Regions from separate parts of the Glutamicibacter sp. TV12E genome, predicted to be linked through region 2. Evidence: predicted binding sites of a transcription regulator. Region 2 holds the regulator's gene; the other holds the start of a gene.
The links. Region 2 encodes LexA, which represses DNA repair genes until DNA is damaged. Its sites were predicted from a motif close to TCGAACANNTGTTCGA; they were not measured.
Positions count from the first base shown of each region.

Region 1: the regulator LexA is predicted to act here: its motif matches at 2,672-2,687, upstream of uvrA (excinuclease ABC subunit UvrA).

Region 1 covers NZ_JBQVVF010000001.1:2,949,154-2,956,517, reverse strand. Annotated here, with positions in the region: gene uvrA (excinuclease ABC subunit UvrA) at 1-2,646, opposite strand, end outside; gene ACT7DV_RS14120 (hypothetical protein) at 2,754-3,611, opposite strand; gene ACT7DV_RS14115 (hypothetical protein) at 3,899-4,309, opposite strand; gene ACT7DV_RS14110 (GntR family transcriptional regulator) at 4,432-4,809, opposite strand; gene ACT7DV_RS14105 (MBL fold metallo-hydrolase) at 4,893-5,546, shown strand; gene ACT7DV_RS14100 (phosphatase PAP2 family protein) at 5,602-6,243, shown strand; gene ACT7DV_RS14095 (methyltransferase domain-containing protein) at 6,246-7,037, opposite strand; gene ACT7DV_RS14090 (DEAD/DEAH box helicase) at 7,115-7,364, shown strand, end outside.
Region 2 covers NZ_JBQVVF010000001.1:45,270-52,633, reverse strand. Annotated here, with positions in the region: gene ACT7DV_RS00230 (ATP-dependent DNA helicase) at 1-1,624, shown strand, start outside; gene ACT7DV_RS00225 (glycoside hydrolase family 76 protein) at 1,678-2,787, shown strand; gene lexA (transcriptional repressor LexA) at 2,833-3,552, opposite strand; gene ACT7DV_RS00215 (LysM peptidoglycan-binding domain-containing protein) at 3,811-4,164, shown strand; gene ACT7DV_RS00210 (histidinol-phosphate transaminase) at 4,246-5,352, shown strand; gene hisB (imidazoleglycerol-phosphate dehydratase HisB) at 5,375-5,995, shown strand; gene hisH (imidazole glycerol phosphate synthase subunit HisH) at 5,996-6,631, shown strand; gene ACT7DV_RS00195 (hypothetical protein) at 6,634-6,783, shown strand; gene priA (bifunctional 1-(5-phosphoribosyl)-5-((5-phosphoribosylamino)methylideneamino)imidazole-4-carboxamide isomerase/phosphoribosylanthranilate isomerase PriA) at 6,811-7,364, shown strand, end outside.

The DNA.
Region 1 (7,364 bases), 2.9 Mb from region 2:
CTCAAAATGAAGACCTGTCGTCGGCTCATCCAGGACGTAGATGGAACGGCCGTTCGAGCGCTTCTGCAATTCAGCGGCAAGTTTAACGCGCTGGGCTTCGCCACCGGATAGCGTCGTCGCCGGCTGGCCCAAGCGGACATAGCCCAATCCAACATCGACCAAAGTCCGCAGGTGGCGTGCGATCGGCGTGAAGGCGCTGAAGAATTCAGCTCCCTCGGCAATTGGCATGTTCAAGACATCTGCGATGTTCTTGCCCTTGTAAAGCACCTGCAAAGTTTCGCGGTTGTAGCGTGCGCCATGGCAAACCTCGCACGGCACGTAGACATCAGGCAGGAAGTTCATCTCGATCTTGAGCGTTCCATCGCCAGAGCATGCCTCGCAACGTCCCCCCTTGACATTGAACGAGAATCGACCCGGCTGGTAGCCGCGCAACTTGGCTTCGTTGGTCTCCGCAAAGAGCTTGCGAATGTGGTCGAAAACTCCCGTGTACGTAGCAGGATTGGACCGCGGCGTGCGGCCAATGGGCGACTGGTCCACATGTACGACTTTGTCCAGGTGCTCAAGGCCGAGCACCCGGGTATGCCGTCCCGGTACTTGCTTGGCCCCGTTGAGCTTGTTGGCTAGCACCTTGTACAGGATGTCGTTGACCAAAGTGGATTTGCCCGAACCTGACACGCCAGTCACTGCGGTAAGCAAGCCCAGCGGGAATTCCACGGAAACATCCCGCAGGTTGTTTTCGCTGGCGCCGACTACCTTGAGCTTGCGGTCCTTATCAACCTTGCGGCGCTTCGCTGGGACATCAATCTTCTTGCGCCCCGAGAGGTAGTCTCCGGTCAGCGACTTGGTGTTGGCCTTCAATCCTTCGACCGACCCCGAGTGCACTACTTCGCCGCCGTGCTCACCGGCGCCTGGCCCAATATCCACGATCCAGTCAGCTTCGGCGATGGTGTCTTCGTCGTGTTCAACAACGATGAGCGTATTGCCCAACGAGCGCAGATGCAGCAAGGTGTCGATCAAGCGGCGGTTGTCGCGCTGATGCAACCCGATAGATGGCTCGTCTAGGACGTAGAGGACACCTACCAGACCGGACCCGATCTGAGTTGCCAGGCGAATGCGCTGGGCTTCTCCACCGGACAGGGTGCCGGCAGCGCGCTCCAGGGTGAGGTATTCCAGGCCCACATCCAAGAGGAACTTCATGCGGGCGTCAATTTCCTTCAGCACCTGGGCTGCGATCTTCGCCTCACGGGACGAGAGCTCAATGGTCGACAGGAAGTTGGCAGCGCTGCGCAAATCCATCGCCGACACTTCAGCGATGGAACGCCCGCCGATCAGGACCGACAGCGACGCAGGGTTCAGGCGCGCTCCGCCGCACGTGGGGCAAGGAATCTGGCGCATGTACTGTTCATATCGATCACGGGCATGATCGGACTCTGTTTCTTCATGCTTGCGGTGAACGTAGGAGATGACCCCTTCGAAACCGGTGGAGTACTTGCGCTCACGACCAAAGCGGTTCTTGTACTGGACCACAACCTTGTGGTCTTTGCCGTTAAGGATCGCTTCGCGGGCCTTGGCAGGCAGGTCCTTCCACTGGGTCTCCATGGTGAATCCGAGTTCGTGGCCCAGGCCTTCGATCAGGCGATTCCAGTATTCAGTGGTTGCCTTGCCCAACGACCATGGGGCGATTGCTCCGTCTGCAAGAGCCACTTCTGGATCGGGCACGATCAGGTGCTCGTCAACTTCCAGCTTGGTGCCGATACCCGAGCATGCCGAGCACGCGCCGAAAGGATTGTTGAAAGAGAATGTGCGTGGCTCAATTTCATCGATGGCCAGTGGATGCTCATTAGGGCAAGCCAGGTTTTCCGAGAATGCCCGAACTCGTTTCGGGTCATCTTCGGCAAGGTCGACAAAGTCGGCCAGCACGCGGCCGTCGGCGATCCCCAGCGCAGTTTCAATCGAATCGGTCAGGCGCTGGCGTGCATCTTCCTTGATGGCCAAGCGGTCAACGACTACCTCAATGGTGTGCTTCACCTGCTTGGCCAATTTCGGCGGATCATTCAACTGAATGGTGGTGCCATCAACGCGGGCACGCGAGAAACCCTTCGATGACAGCTCGGCGAAGAGGTCGACGAACTCGCCCTTTCGTGCACGAACCACGGGGGCGAGAATCTGGAAGCGAGTCTTTTCGGGCAGCTCCATGAGCTGGTCCACGATTTGCTGTGGAGTCTGCTTGGAGATCGGCTCATGGCAAATGGGGCAATGCGGGCGTCCGACACGAGCCCACAACAGACGCATGTAGTCGTAGACCTCGGTGATCGTGCCTACTGTCGACCGGGGATTCCGGCTGGTGGACTTTTGGTCAATCGACACCGCCGGAGACAAACCCTCAATGAAGTCAACGTCTGGCTTGTCTACCTGCCCGAGGAACATGCGGGCGTACGCAGAAAGCGACTCAACGTAACGACGCTGGCCTTCAGCGAAAATCGTGTCGAATGCCAGGGAGGACTTGCCGGATCCGGAAAGTCCGGTGAAGACGATCATCGCGTCGCGGGGCAGATCGATGTCCACATTTTTCAGGTTGTGCTCACGCGCTCCCTTAACGACCAGGCGAGTGAGATCTGTTTTCTTGCTCTCTGCAGTAATAGCCACGAAGCCATACTAATCGAAAACTGCTTCGAATAAGTGTACGAATGGACCTATCTCACAGAAATTTTTCTCGAGGCGTATTCGCAGTCCCGGCGAGCGCCAATCCGGGGCTAGTTTCCACTGGCATCGGTCAAGCGATATGCCACCATGCCTCGAAGCGTGCCAACTACAACCAACTCTTTTTCGTCATAGCCGACACGTCGAAATTCCTGAACGACAGGAATTGAATTAGTAGGTTTCCACGAACCGCGCTTGCAGACTCCCTGGACTTCTTGGAACAAAGTATCGCCTGATGCATTATGGTCCCACGGTGCTGTTGTGCCCAATGTCGCGGAATAGATGTAATACGGCTCTCGGTCAGAACTGCAAATCGTCGTTTCCCCCTGCACCTGTTGCATCTCGATAGTTCTTCCTTCTTCTGTAGTGACCGCTTGGTCGCCACCAGCAACTGGAAGTAGTGTCGTCGCTTTTCTCTTTAGAGGAATACCGGCATCCTCACGTCGTTCATCGCAAGCGTATGGGTCTGACAGTTCGAGCTGCCACTTTCTGGCGCCTGTTTTTATATCGATCGCACTCGCGGTCCATGTGACGTTGGTTCTCTCGGCGTAGATTCGACCGCGTTTCCTCGTCAGCACCTGCGTTCCTGCATCGTAGTGGCACACGACTGCAGTTTCTTCGTCGGCCATGAAACCTTGCCCAGTTAGGTCTCCACACGCATAAGCGATTCCTTGTAGTTGCCAAAGGGAACGTCCGGTTTTTGCGTCCATCGCGACAAGTTTGCCCAGGTCGGCCATCCGGCATTTGGCCTTTTTCTTTTCAGAACCGACGAAATCATCCTGCGTTTGAGACCCAAAGCCGATCAGGATCTCTTTGATCTTCCCCACGGAATCCCAATGCCATCCGCCGGTGAACCATACCCTTTGGCAAAGATTTTTTCGTAAGGTCGTTCTCACAAGAGTTTTTGCCATGCGAATAGCTCAGGATTTCCTGGTCATTCTCGTTCCAATAGGACGTGATGCCTTCGCCGAGGGTCCTGCCACCTTCCCGGATTCCTTTTCAAGATCGCGTTCGGGAACGACTTGCCATTGCCTCGAAGCCCATTGGAACTTGAGGTGCACGCGTTCGAGCAAGTTCTCGCCACGAGATTTTCGTTCTTCAGTACAGAAGGTGTCGCCACAGACCGACGGTCGATCGCCCCAAGACTCGAAGTTGTTTTTGATCCTGTAAGGCTTGCCCGTGGCGACATTGGTGATTTTCAGCTGGCATAAGCCCCGGTTTTAGTCCCGAGGTATTCGGCATACGTCTTTCCGTTGTACTCGGCGGTAATTATTTCCGGAACGATGCCTCGAGCATCGGCCGCCCCGAGCGCTTCATCTTTCCAAAGCTGCTTGCCGTTGTTCAGGTTTCTGGCAATGACTTCCAACTGCGGTCCCTGGCGCCGATAGGCGATGGCTACCTCTCCGAGAACTGTTACGTCAGATACGAGAACTTCTTCGCTTTCCCAGGCAACAGTCGCGGACACGGGCACCTGCTCTTGTGGCGTCTTTGGGCTTGATTCCGCCTTGTTCGCAGTACAGCCTGGCAGCCCAAGAGCGAGAATTAGCGCTCCTGCAGCGATGACCGCGAAACTCGCGTAGTGCGTGCGACCATTCCTATTCGAGTTCATGGTGGTTTCCTGCCTCCGGGAACGTTAATTAGTTCCAGAGTCTGAACCGGGATCTCGAACTTTCAGGAGAGTCATCCACAAGTCTTTCAATCACTCATTCGTGGGCCCAAATGCCTAATCGCTTAGCGAGGCAAAGAGCTGAAGGCGGCACGCAGGTACTTTACGGCCGTGGCTTCATCGACTGACCACAGCTGCGCAATCCGGGCCAAATCTGCTGCCGCATCGCTAACTTCTTGTTCGGCTCGGTTCTCTGCAGCCTGTACTACTGTTCCGTGGCGCCCTCGCGTTACAACTGCACCCTGCAGCTCAAGTTCTTTATATACCTTGGCGACAGTATTTACTGCCAGGTTTAGTGTGCCCGACAGCGCCCGTACCGAGGGAAGCTTACTTCCTGGCGCTAATTTGCCTTTGGCGATCGCGGAGAGAATTTGTTCACGGACCTGCTGGTACGGCGCCACGGTGGACTTGGGGTCGATCTTGATGAAACCTAGTTCACTCATGCTTTGCTCCATTCTCCAGGACTATGACTTCTGCTGTCCCGAGCCTATCGCGTTGAGCATATATTCCAACGTAGTGTGATGGTATGAACGAACTATTGCTAGATGATGTGACCATTCGCTGGATTTCCGTTTCCGACATGTCGAACAATGTCTATCTCATTACCAACCGCCGGTCGGGCGAACAGCTACTGGTTGATGCCGCAGATGATGCGACGGCTATCGCGAGGCTAATCGATGAGGCAAGAAACGACGCGGATCATCCGCGGATTTCAGGAATCGCGACAACGCACCAGCACTGGGACCACGTACGCGCGTTGGCCGAGCTTGTCGAGCAATACCCGGTGACGACCTACGCGGGCGCCGACGATATGGAAGGCATCAAGAAAGAATCAGGCGTCCAGGTCACGAATGGTTTGAATCATGGCGACCAGCTCAAGCTGGGCGATGTCATCATCGAAGCCATCCACCTGCGCGGGCATACTCCCGGTTCCATCGGATATGCGCTGGTGGACTCCTCCGGCCAGCCAGTCGTCCTCAGTGGCGACAGTTTGTTCCCCGGTGGCGTGGGAAACACCTGGAAAGATCCGCAGCGCTTCCTTTCGTTGATCACTGATGTATCAGAACGAATCTTCGACCGCTTCCCGGATGAAACCAAGGTGCTACCGGGACATGGCGACTCGACCACTCTGGGAGCCGAGCGTCCGCATCTGGACGAGTGGCGTGAACGCGGTTGGTAACCCTCGGCCAAGGGCATGCGGCCACACCGCATCCCGGGCCGTATAATCACCACTCGTGAATTCTAGTTCTCCTCGAATCTACGCCAACCGGCCTTCTCGGCCAGTCATCTTCATCGTGGTCCTGGCACTGATTGCGGTCGTGTCCTACCCGTTGCGCGATGTCCTGTATCTGGGCCTTTCAGGATCCGTGAGGGACTCCGCGGTGTTGTCCGCGGCGGCTGCCTTCTGCTCGGAAACCCTGCTCAAGTTCTTGATGCTTGGAGCCATTCTGCTCACGGTGGCTATCTGGTTCCGGGACCGCAACGCCTTCTGGCGTCTGATCTGCGGTGCCCTCGGGGCGGTGCTGGCCTACGCACTGAGCGAACTGCTCAAGGCCCTGGTCACTGAGGAACGCCCCTGCCGAACCCTTGAAGCGGTCACGGTGATGGCCTGCCCGCAACCCGGGGATTGGTCCTGGCCCTCGAACCATTCGGTGGTGGCAGCGGCCATCGCCACGGCCTGCTTGCTGGTTCGGCCTGCGTTGTCCGCTGTGGCCATGCCTGTTGCCCTGCTGGTTGCCCTGGCGCGCGTGGGCGTGGGAGCCCACTATGTCCACGATGTGTTCTCCGGGCTGGCCCTCGGCACGCTGATCGTGCTGGTCTGCATCCATGTGCTGTCTGGGCTGCCGCGCAGATTCCGTCCTTCGGCTGTTCGCTGACCTCAGCCGAGCTTATGGCCGATCATGAAAATGCGGCGGAAGGGGAAATTCGTCAGTTTCGTGCCATCACGGGTTTCAAAAAACGGGTAGTGCTTGGAGACCTGGGCCCGGTAGTCGTCTTCAAAGCGGAGGTATTCTTGTTCGTCCAGTGCGTGGCGCACCGGGAGCAGGGCCGTGCCGCGGACCCAATCCAAAATCGGGTCGTCTCCAAGTAGCAATTGCTGGAAAGTCGTCTCCCAAACATTTGCCTGGAACCCGGCGTCGAGCAGGAGCCGCTGATAGTCTTCCGGCTCCCCTACAACATGGCCGTCGCGCAGAACGCTGCCGAGCTTGCCAGCCCACTTCGCGCTTTCAGCTACCTGACGCATGAGCGAATGCGAAGGTGAACCGAAGTTGCCCGGCACCTGGATCGCTACATACGAGCCGGTTTTCATCTTCCCAAGCCACGCAGCCAGCAATTCACGATGATCCGGTAACCACTGCAGCATTGCATTGGAAAACAGCAGATCCAGGTCCTCCTCTGGTTGCCATTGCGTTGCATCTGCCAAAGCAAAATCCAGATTCACTTCATGCTCGGACGATACGGCCTTGGCGATCATTTCCTGCGAGGAATCCAGCCCTGTCACCTGCGCTTGCGGCCATCTTTGCGCGATGAGCCGAGTCATGTTGCCCGGACCGCAGCCCAGATCCACAACCTTCCTCGGCTCCAGGCCGACTAGCTGGCCGAGCAAATCCTTGTAAGGGCGCCCACGGTAATCAGAGAATTCGGTGTACTTTGCTGGATCCCATTTCATGCCCTAAGCCTAATCCTTTGAACTGCACCCCGATCAGGCGCTCAGTCACAGTTCCCAACCGATAGGCTAGTACCATCATGTTGCTCACCGAATATTTGCCAGCAGACAGCAAGAACGTATCCGACGACGAAATCTACGAGTCGTTCGGCCAATGGGTCACCGCCCGCGGCATCACCCTCTACCCCGCGCAGGATGAAGCGTCGATGGCACTGGCCGGCGGCAACAACGTCATCCTTGCCACGCCCACCGGCTCGGGCAAGTCCATGGTGGCCATTGCCGCGCATTTCTACGCCATGGCCCGCGACCAGATCAGTTTCTACACAGCTC
Region 2 (7,364 bases):
ATACCCCGATGACGAAGGCACGCTGTTCTCGATGGATGAACCGGCAGTACCCGCCGGAACTACCTATTCACCGCTTGCGAGTGAAGTGATGAAACTTCGCGATTGGGCAGAGCGCACCGACACCGGCGACCGAGATGAATTGGTGCCCGGCGTCAGCGACAAGGCCTGGAAGCAGGTTTCGGTTTCGGCGATGGAATGCCTGGGTTCTCAAAAGTGCCCGATGGCCGATGAATGCTTCTCGGAAATGGCGCGCGCCCGCGCAGCCGAATCTGACGTGGTGATCACCAATCATGCCTTGCTGGCGGTGTCTGCGTTTGAAGGCCTGTCGGTCTTGCCGGATTTCGATGTGGCCATCATCGATGAGGCCCACGAACTGCAGGACCGCGTGACCAGCTCGGTGTCTGGCGCGCTGTCGGCTCGAACGGTGATGACTGCTGCTGGTGGCGCCAAGCGCCACTGCGGCGTGAACGTCGATGAAATGGTCAAAGCGGCCAACCGACTGGAGAAGTCCCTGACCGGGATCCCCACCGGTCTGCTGGAGCAAGGCTTGCGCGAAGACATGGGCATTGCACTCAATGACATTGTTGAGCAGGCTCGCCTCGCATTGGCGCTGTCCAAGCCAGAGGCGAACGCGCCCGCCGATGGCGGACGACAGACTGCACGATCCCAGCTGCAGGCTGTTATGGATGACTCTCTGCGGATGCTCGAATCTGAAGAGCGCCGCGAAGTTCTCTACACAACGCGCCCACGGGAATTCGTAGAAGGCCGAGGCTACGTCGAGGCCGAAGAATCCCAACCGGCAACGCTCAATGTCGCACCGCTGTCGGTGGCAGGAAAACTGCGCGAAGGCCTATTTGATGGCCGCACCGTCGTACTCACCAGTGCAACGTTGGCTATCGGTTCGCAATTTGATGCCGTGGCCGGTTCACTGGGCTTGATGGGGAACGGAGCCCCGACATGGACTGGCGTCGATGTGGGAAGCCCTTTTGATTATCCAAAACAAGGCATCCTGTACGTAGCCAGGCATTTGCCAAAACCTGGCCGTCAACTTGCCGCTGAGACCCTGGACGAGATTGAAGATCTCATCAAGGCATCCGGCGGTGGCGCACTGGCGCTGTTCACTTCGAAGCGTTCGGCGGAAGAAGCCGCCAGCATCTTGCGCGAGCGGCTGGACGTGGACATCTTGTGCCAGGGCGAGGCCAGCATGAAATCCCTGGTTGAACAGTTCGCAGAGGAACGCGACACTTGCCTCTTTGGCACGATGACGCTGTGGCAGGGAGTTGACGTCCCGGGGGATTCCTGCCGTCTGGTCATCATCGACAAGATTCCATTCCCACGCCCGGACGACCCGATTTCGAAGGCCCGGACCGAAGACGTCGCCAAGCACGGTGGCAATGGCTTTATGCAGGTTTCGGCTACTCATGCCGCCATCCGCTTGGCGCAGGGCGCAGGACGCCTGATCCGATCGGTCAACGACCGGGGCGTTGTTGCCATATTGGACTCGCGCATGGCCACGGCGCGCTATGGAAGCTTCCTGAAGGCTACCCTGCCACCGATGTGGCCCACAGTAGACAAGAAGGTTATTTCTGGAGTTCTGGAACGCCTCAAGCCTGCTGAAAAGTAACTTCCGGTGCTTGAAATCAATGACCCGGTGACTCGGGCTCGTTGAATGCACTAATGTCTGTGCCACAGGGAAGGCAAATTCCGGAAGGCAAGATGAAATCCATGAGGGAACTGGCGCGTGAAGCAGCCGAAGATACGCATGCGCGTTTTGGCCATCGGCTCCTTCGCCTGCCAGGCACGTGGATTGGCCGGCCCTATAGCCTTCAGCACCGGATGCATGACGGAAGCATGCTCAGCAATATGAATGGATTTTCTCATCCGTTTGCTGAGTGGAACTATTGGTGGCAGGCCCACTATCTGGATGCGATCCTTGACGACGGGCTGGGCTATTGGGAAGCTGGCGATCGTGATGCAGCCCGGCGCGAACTTCACCGTTCCAAAGACCTGCTGGCAGGAATCCGCATACGCAATTTCGGAGTCTTCCCGAACTACTTCTTTGACGATATGGCATGGCTGGCGCTGGCAAGCCAGAGGTTGCTGGCCTTTTCCCGGAAGCTGGAAGGGCACAGCCACCGCGGTGCAAAACGAGCAATAACGACTTTGCGCAAGCAATTGGAAAGCGGCATCGACGAAGTCCTCGATGGCGGCTTGTACTGGTCGAGGAAACGCGATTTCAAGAATGCCCCTGCCAACGCTCCTGCCGCACTCTTTTTCGCACGCATCGGTGATCGCGAACAAGCCAGGGAGCTGCTTAACTGGATGCATTCCAACATCTTCAGCGACCAGCACGGTTTATATTTTGATGGGCTCAGACTCACTTCATCAGGCCAAAAACTGGAAGATCATCTCTATACCTATAACCAGGGTCCGGTGCTCGGCGCGCTGCTGGAATTAGGTACCGCGGCTGATTTGGAGCATGCTGCTGCACTTGTTCATGCCACACGCCGGCATCTGGCCGATGAGGCTGGATCCCTGGTGCTTGATGGAGGAGGCGATGGCAACCTATTTGCCGGGATTCTCTGCCGATACCTGGCCCTCTGCGCAAACGATGATCGCATGGATCTGGACGTTCGGGGCATCGCACGCGATTTGGTGACGTCGACAGCTAGCCGATTGGTCAACGAAGAACCACGACGGCTCTCAGCGGCAGTTCAGCGTTGGATGATCTTCAGCGCAGCACAACGCTGCGAATCGAAACCGAAATCGCAGGGAGTAATGGACTGAGGGGTGTTGATGCTTGCGCACCAACACCCCTCATGCCTGATGCGATTAGAGCGAACGCATCACAGAAACAACACGGCCCATGATCTTGGCCGCGTCGCCCAAGATCGGTTCGTAGCGTGAGTTCTGGGGCAGCAGCCATGTATGCCCATCGCGCTGCCGGAAGGTTTTGACAGTGGCTTCTTCGTCCAGCAATGCAGCGACGATATCGCCGTTTTCAGCATTCTGCTGACGGCGGACGACTACCCAGTCACCATCGCAGATAGCGGCATCAACCATGGAATCGCCAGAGACTTTGAGCATGAACAATTCGCCGTGTCCGACCAGCTGGCGAGGCAACGAGAAAACATCTTCGACAGACTGATCAGCAAGGATCGGCCCACCAGCAGCGATCCGGCCGACCAATGGAACCATGGTGGTATCGGCTGACGTGCTGAGCTCGATGACCATCGCGTCTTCGGCAGCCTTGCTCTCTGCAGCCTCCGACGCCGTTGAGTTCTCAGCATCGTCCGCCAACTGCAGTGGCAACAAAATCTCCATGGCGCGTGGACGGCGTGGATCTCGACGAATGTACCCGAGCTTTTCTAGCTGGCTCAATTGGTGGGTGACGCTCGAAAGGCTCTTGAGTCCTACCGAGTCGCCAATCTCACGCATGGATGGTGGATAGCCGTTCTTGCCGATGGCACGCTGGATCGTTTCCAGGATCTTCTTTTGGCGAATCGTCAACGAGCGTGCATTCGATCGGGGAGTGCGTTGTGAAGCTGACATGAGATTTTGCCTTCCCTAGCTATCTGTCGAAAGTTCAGCAGTCCAAACTGTCGGAGCCAGATGGTGTGATGTTTTCATTGCTCGTCTACTTCGAAATCTTAGTGGATAAGCGAGCTTCTTTCAAAGATTTGTTCGAAAACTTCTGGACAAGTCGGACGAAGCTCTGTTAGAACAGATGTACTAGTTTCGAACAAGTCTTCGAAATCTACGTATCGAATATAACTTCGCATCGCTACACAATCTTGAGGAGATAAGGTCATGGCAACCCTCGCACTTGACTCAAATCAAACCCAGAGTCCATTGAAGATCCGGATCAACCGCCGCGGCTGGGCTGTTTTGGTGGGCATTCCAGTTTTTGCGCTAACCGTAGCTGCAGTGTTCTTCTTCTCGATGTTCGCTTCTGATGCAAAGGCATCATCTGAACTCCCAATGGGCGTCGAAACTGTGGACGTCACCGTTATCCCGGGCGATACCGTGTGGAGCTTGGCCAAGGAATACGCCCAGGGCTACGACGTCACTTCTGCTGTCAGCCACATTTCGGAACTCAACTCCCTCCAGGGAAGCGAGATCCACGTTGGCGACTCGCTGTCGATCCCGGTGCTCGCTGGTTAGAGCATCGATCGAGGCAGGGGATTGTTACCTTGGCTCGTAGCGGATTCACCCGCCAAGCCGGTACACACGTAGACTTATTGCGTGAATGACCGCAGTGAACTTTTGAGTCAGCTGCCCTTGCGTGAGAATCTCCGCGGGCTATCCCCATATGGCGCACCACAAATCGACGTGCCCATTCAGCTGAATGTCAACGAGAACACTCATCCGCTTCCGCCAACCGTCGTGGATGCCATTGCGCAAGAGGTCGCAAAAGCAGCAACCAGCCTCAACAGATACCCGGATCGTGAATTCACCGAACTCCGTGAACTGCTGGCTAACTATCTCGGCCATTCCCTGACCGCAGGGAACATCTGGGCGGCAAACGGCTCGAACGAAATCCTCCAGCAAATCCTGCAAGCATTCGGCGGGCCAGGACGAAGCGTCATGAGTTTCGGGCCAACATACTCGATGTACCCCCTCCTCGCTAGCGGGACCGATACAACATATATCGCCGGTACGCGCGCCGAGGATTTCACTCTCTCCGCAGAATCCGCGGCAGAACAAGTTCTCAGGCACCAACCGAACATTGTCTTCCTGTGCTCTCCCAACAACCCCACGGGCACGGCGCTTGGCCTGGACGTGATCACAGCCGTATATGACGCAATGAGCGAGCACAATGGCATGGTCATTGTTGACGAAGCCTACGCCGAGTTTTCCTTGTCCAGCACCAAATCGGCGCTCACCTTGCTTGAAGGCCGCCAGCGGCTCATCGTCACGCGCACCATGTCAAAGGCCTTTGGCCTTGCCGGCGCCCGCGTCGGGTACCTCGCAGCGGCGCCTGAAGTCACCGATGCCATTCGCTTGGTGCGGCTGCCGTACCACCTCTCGGCCGTCACGCAAGCAACTGCCGTAGCGGCGCTGAAGAATATCGATTTGTTGTTGGCCCAGGTGGAAGACATCAAAACGCAACGAGATCGAATTGTTGCGCGCTTGAAAGAGCTTGGGCTTAAGCCTTCCGTCTCCGACTCCAACTTCGTCTTTTTCGGCGGGCTGGAGAACCCCCACGCGGTGTGGGAAGGATTGTTGGAAGCAGGCATTATCGTCCGCGACAATGGGATCCCGGGCACTCTGCGAGTAACCGCCGGAACCGAATCAGAAACTACTGCGTTCTTGGACCGTCTATCCGAGCTGCTCGGCGCGGAAAAGTAATCAAGAACAAGCGAAGGAAGACATGGCTGCCGAATTGATTGGCGCACGTCGCGCCCGCATGGAACGCGTCACCAGCGAATCGTCCGTATTCGTAGAACTAGATCTCGATGGAACTGGTGTGTCGGATATCAGCACGTCCGTGCCGTTCTACGACCACATGCTCACCGCGCTGTCCAAGCACTCGCTCATTGACTTGACCGTTCGGGCAACGGGCGATACCCACATCGACGTGCACCATACCGTGGAGGACACCGCCATCACCATCGGCGAAGTGCTGCGCGTTGCCCTGGGCAACAAGGCCGGCATCCGGCGCTTCGGCACCGCATATGCTCCATTGGATGAAGCACTTTCGCGTTCAGTGGTGGATGTATCCGGACGCCCCTACCTCGTCCACTCCGGCGAGCCGGCGGGGCAGGAATACCACCTCATCGGTGGGCACTTCACCGGTTCCATGACCCGCCACGTCTTTGAAGCCATCACCTTCCATGCCCAGATTTGTGCACATATCGAGGTGCTCTCGGGCCGCGATCCACACCATATTGTTGAAGCCCAGTTCAAGTCCTTTGCACGAGCCCTGCGCGAAGCCGTTGAATTCGACGAACGCATGGGTGACAAGATTCCATCCACGAAGGGTGCACTGTAAGTGGAAAAGAAGAATGTAGTTGTTCTCGACTACGGTTCGGGCAACGTCCGTTCGGCTGTCCGGGCGCTGGAAGCCGCGGGTGCTCACGTGGAGCTGACTGCAGATCCCGAAAAGGTCATGAGCGCTGACGGGCTGGTTGTTCCTGGCGTTGGCGCCTACGCGTCCGTGATGGAACAGCTGACGAATATTGGAGCCCTGCGCTGGATCGGCCGCCGCATCGCCGGAGGACAACCCGTATTGGGGATTTGCGTCGGCCACCAGGTCTTCTTCGAGGAAGGCGTTGAGCACGGAGTCCAAACTGCCGGTATCGGGGAATGGCCCGGCACCGTCGAACGGCTCAAATCCGATGTCATTCCGCACATGGGCTGGAATACCGTGCAGCCACCAGCTAGCACCAAGCTCTTTGCCGGCGTCGAGAACGAGCGTTTTTACTTCGTGCACTCATACGCAGTACAGAAGTGGGAATTCGACGTTACGCAACCTGCAATGACTCCGCCTCAAGTTACCTGGAGCACGCACGGAACCCCATTTGTGGCCGCAGTGGAGAACGGTCCACTGTCGGCAGTGCAATTCCACCCCGAAAAGTCAGGCGAAGCCGGCGCACAGCTGTTGCGCAACTGGTTGGGCACCCTGTAGGCATGTGGACCATCGTGCTTGGGTTCGTTGGCGCATTCCTGGCTGGCGGAGCTATCTCCCTCAAAAGCCAGAAGGCCCATATCTCTTGGGTCATCGCGCTATGGGCTCTCGCAGCAATGAGCATCATTGCCGCGTGGGTACTGGCCCTCTAAAAAATTCATTTCTTTACAAAGGACATTATGAGCGAGCAACCAATTCTCGAACTCTTGCCCGCCGTAGACATCGCCGGAGGCCAGGCTGTGCGTCTGGTCCAGGGCGAAGCCGGTTCCGAGACCGGCTACGGCGATCCACTGGAAGCGGCCCTTTCCTGGCAGAACGCAGGCGCTGAATGGCTGCACCTGGTTGATTTGGATGCTGCTTTTGACCGCGGCAGCAACGTGGAGATCGTCCAGCGCATCGCCAAGGAACTGAACATCAAAGTTGAGCTCTCTGGAGGCATTCGTGACGATGCGTCCCTGGACCGCGCCTTGGAATTTGGCGCGACCCGCGTCAACTTGGGAACCGCTGCGCTAGAAAATCCTGAATGGACCAAGCAGGCCATCGCCCGTCATGGCGACAAGATCGCAGTGGGCATGGACGTTCGAGGCACCACCTTGTCGGGCCACGGCTGGACCAAAGATGGAGGCGACTTGTGGGAGGTCCTGGCGCGCCTGGAAGATGCCGGATGCGCCCGTTACGTCGTCACCGACGTGACCAAGGACGGCACCCTTCGCGGACCGAACGTCGAGCTGTT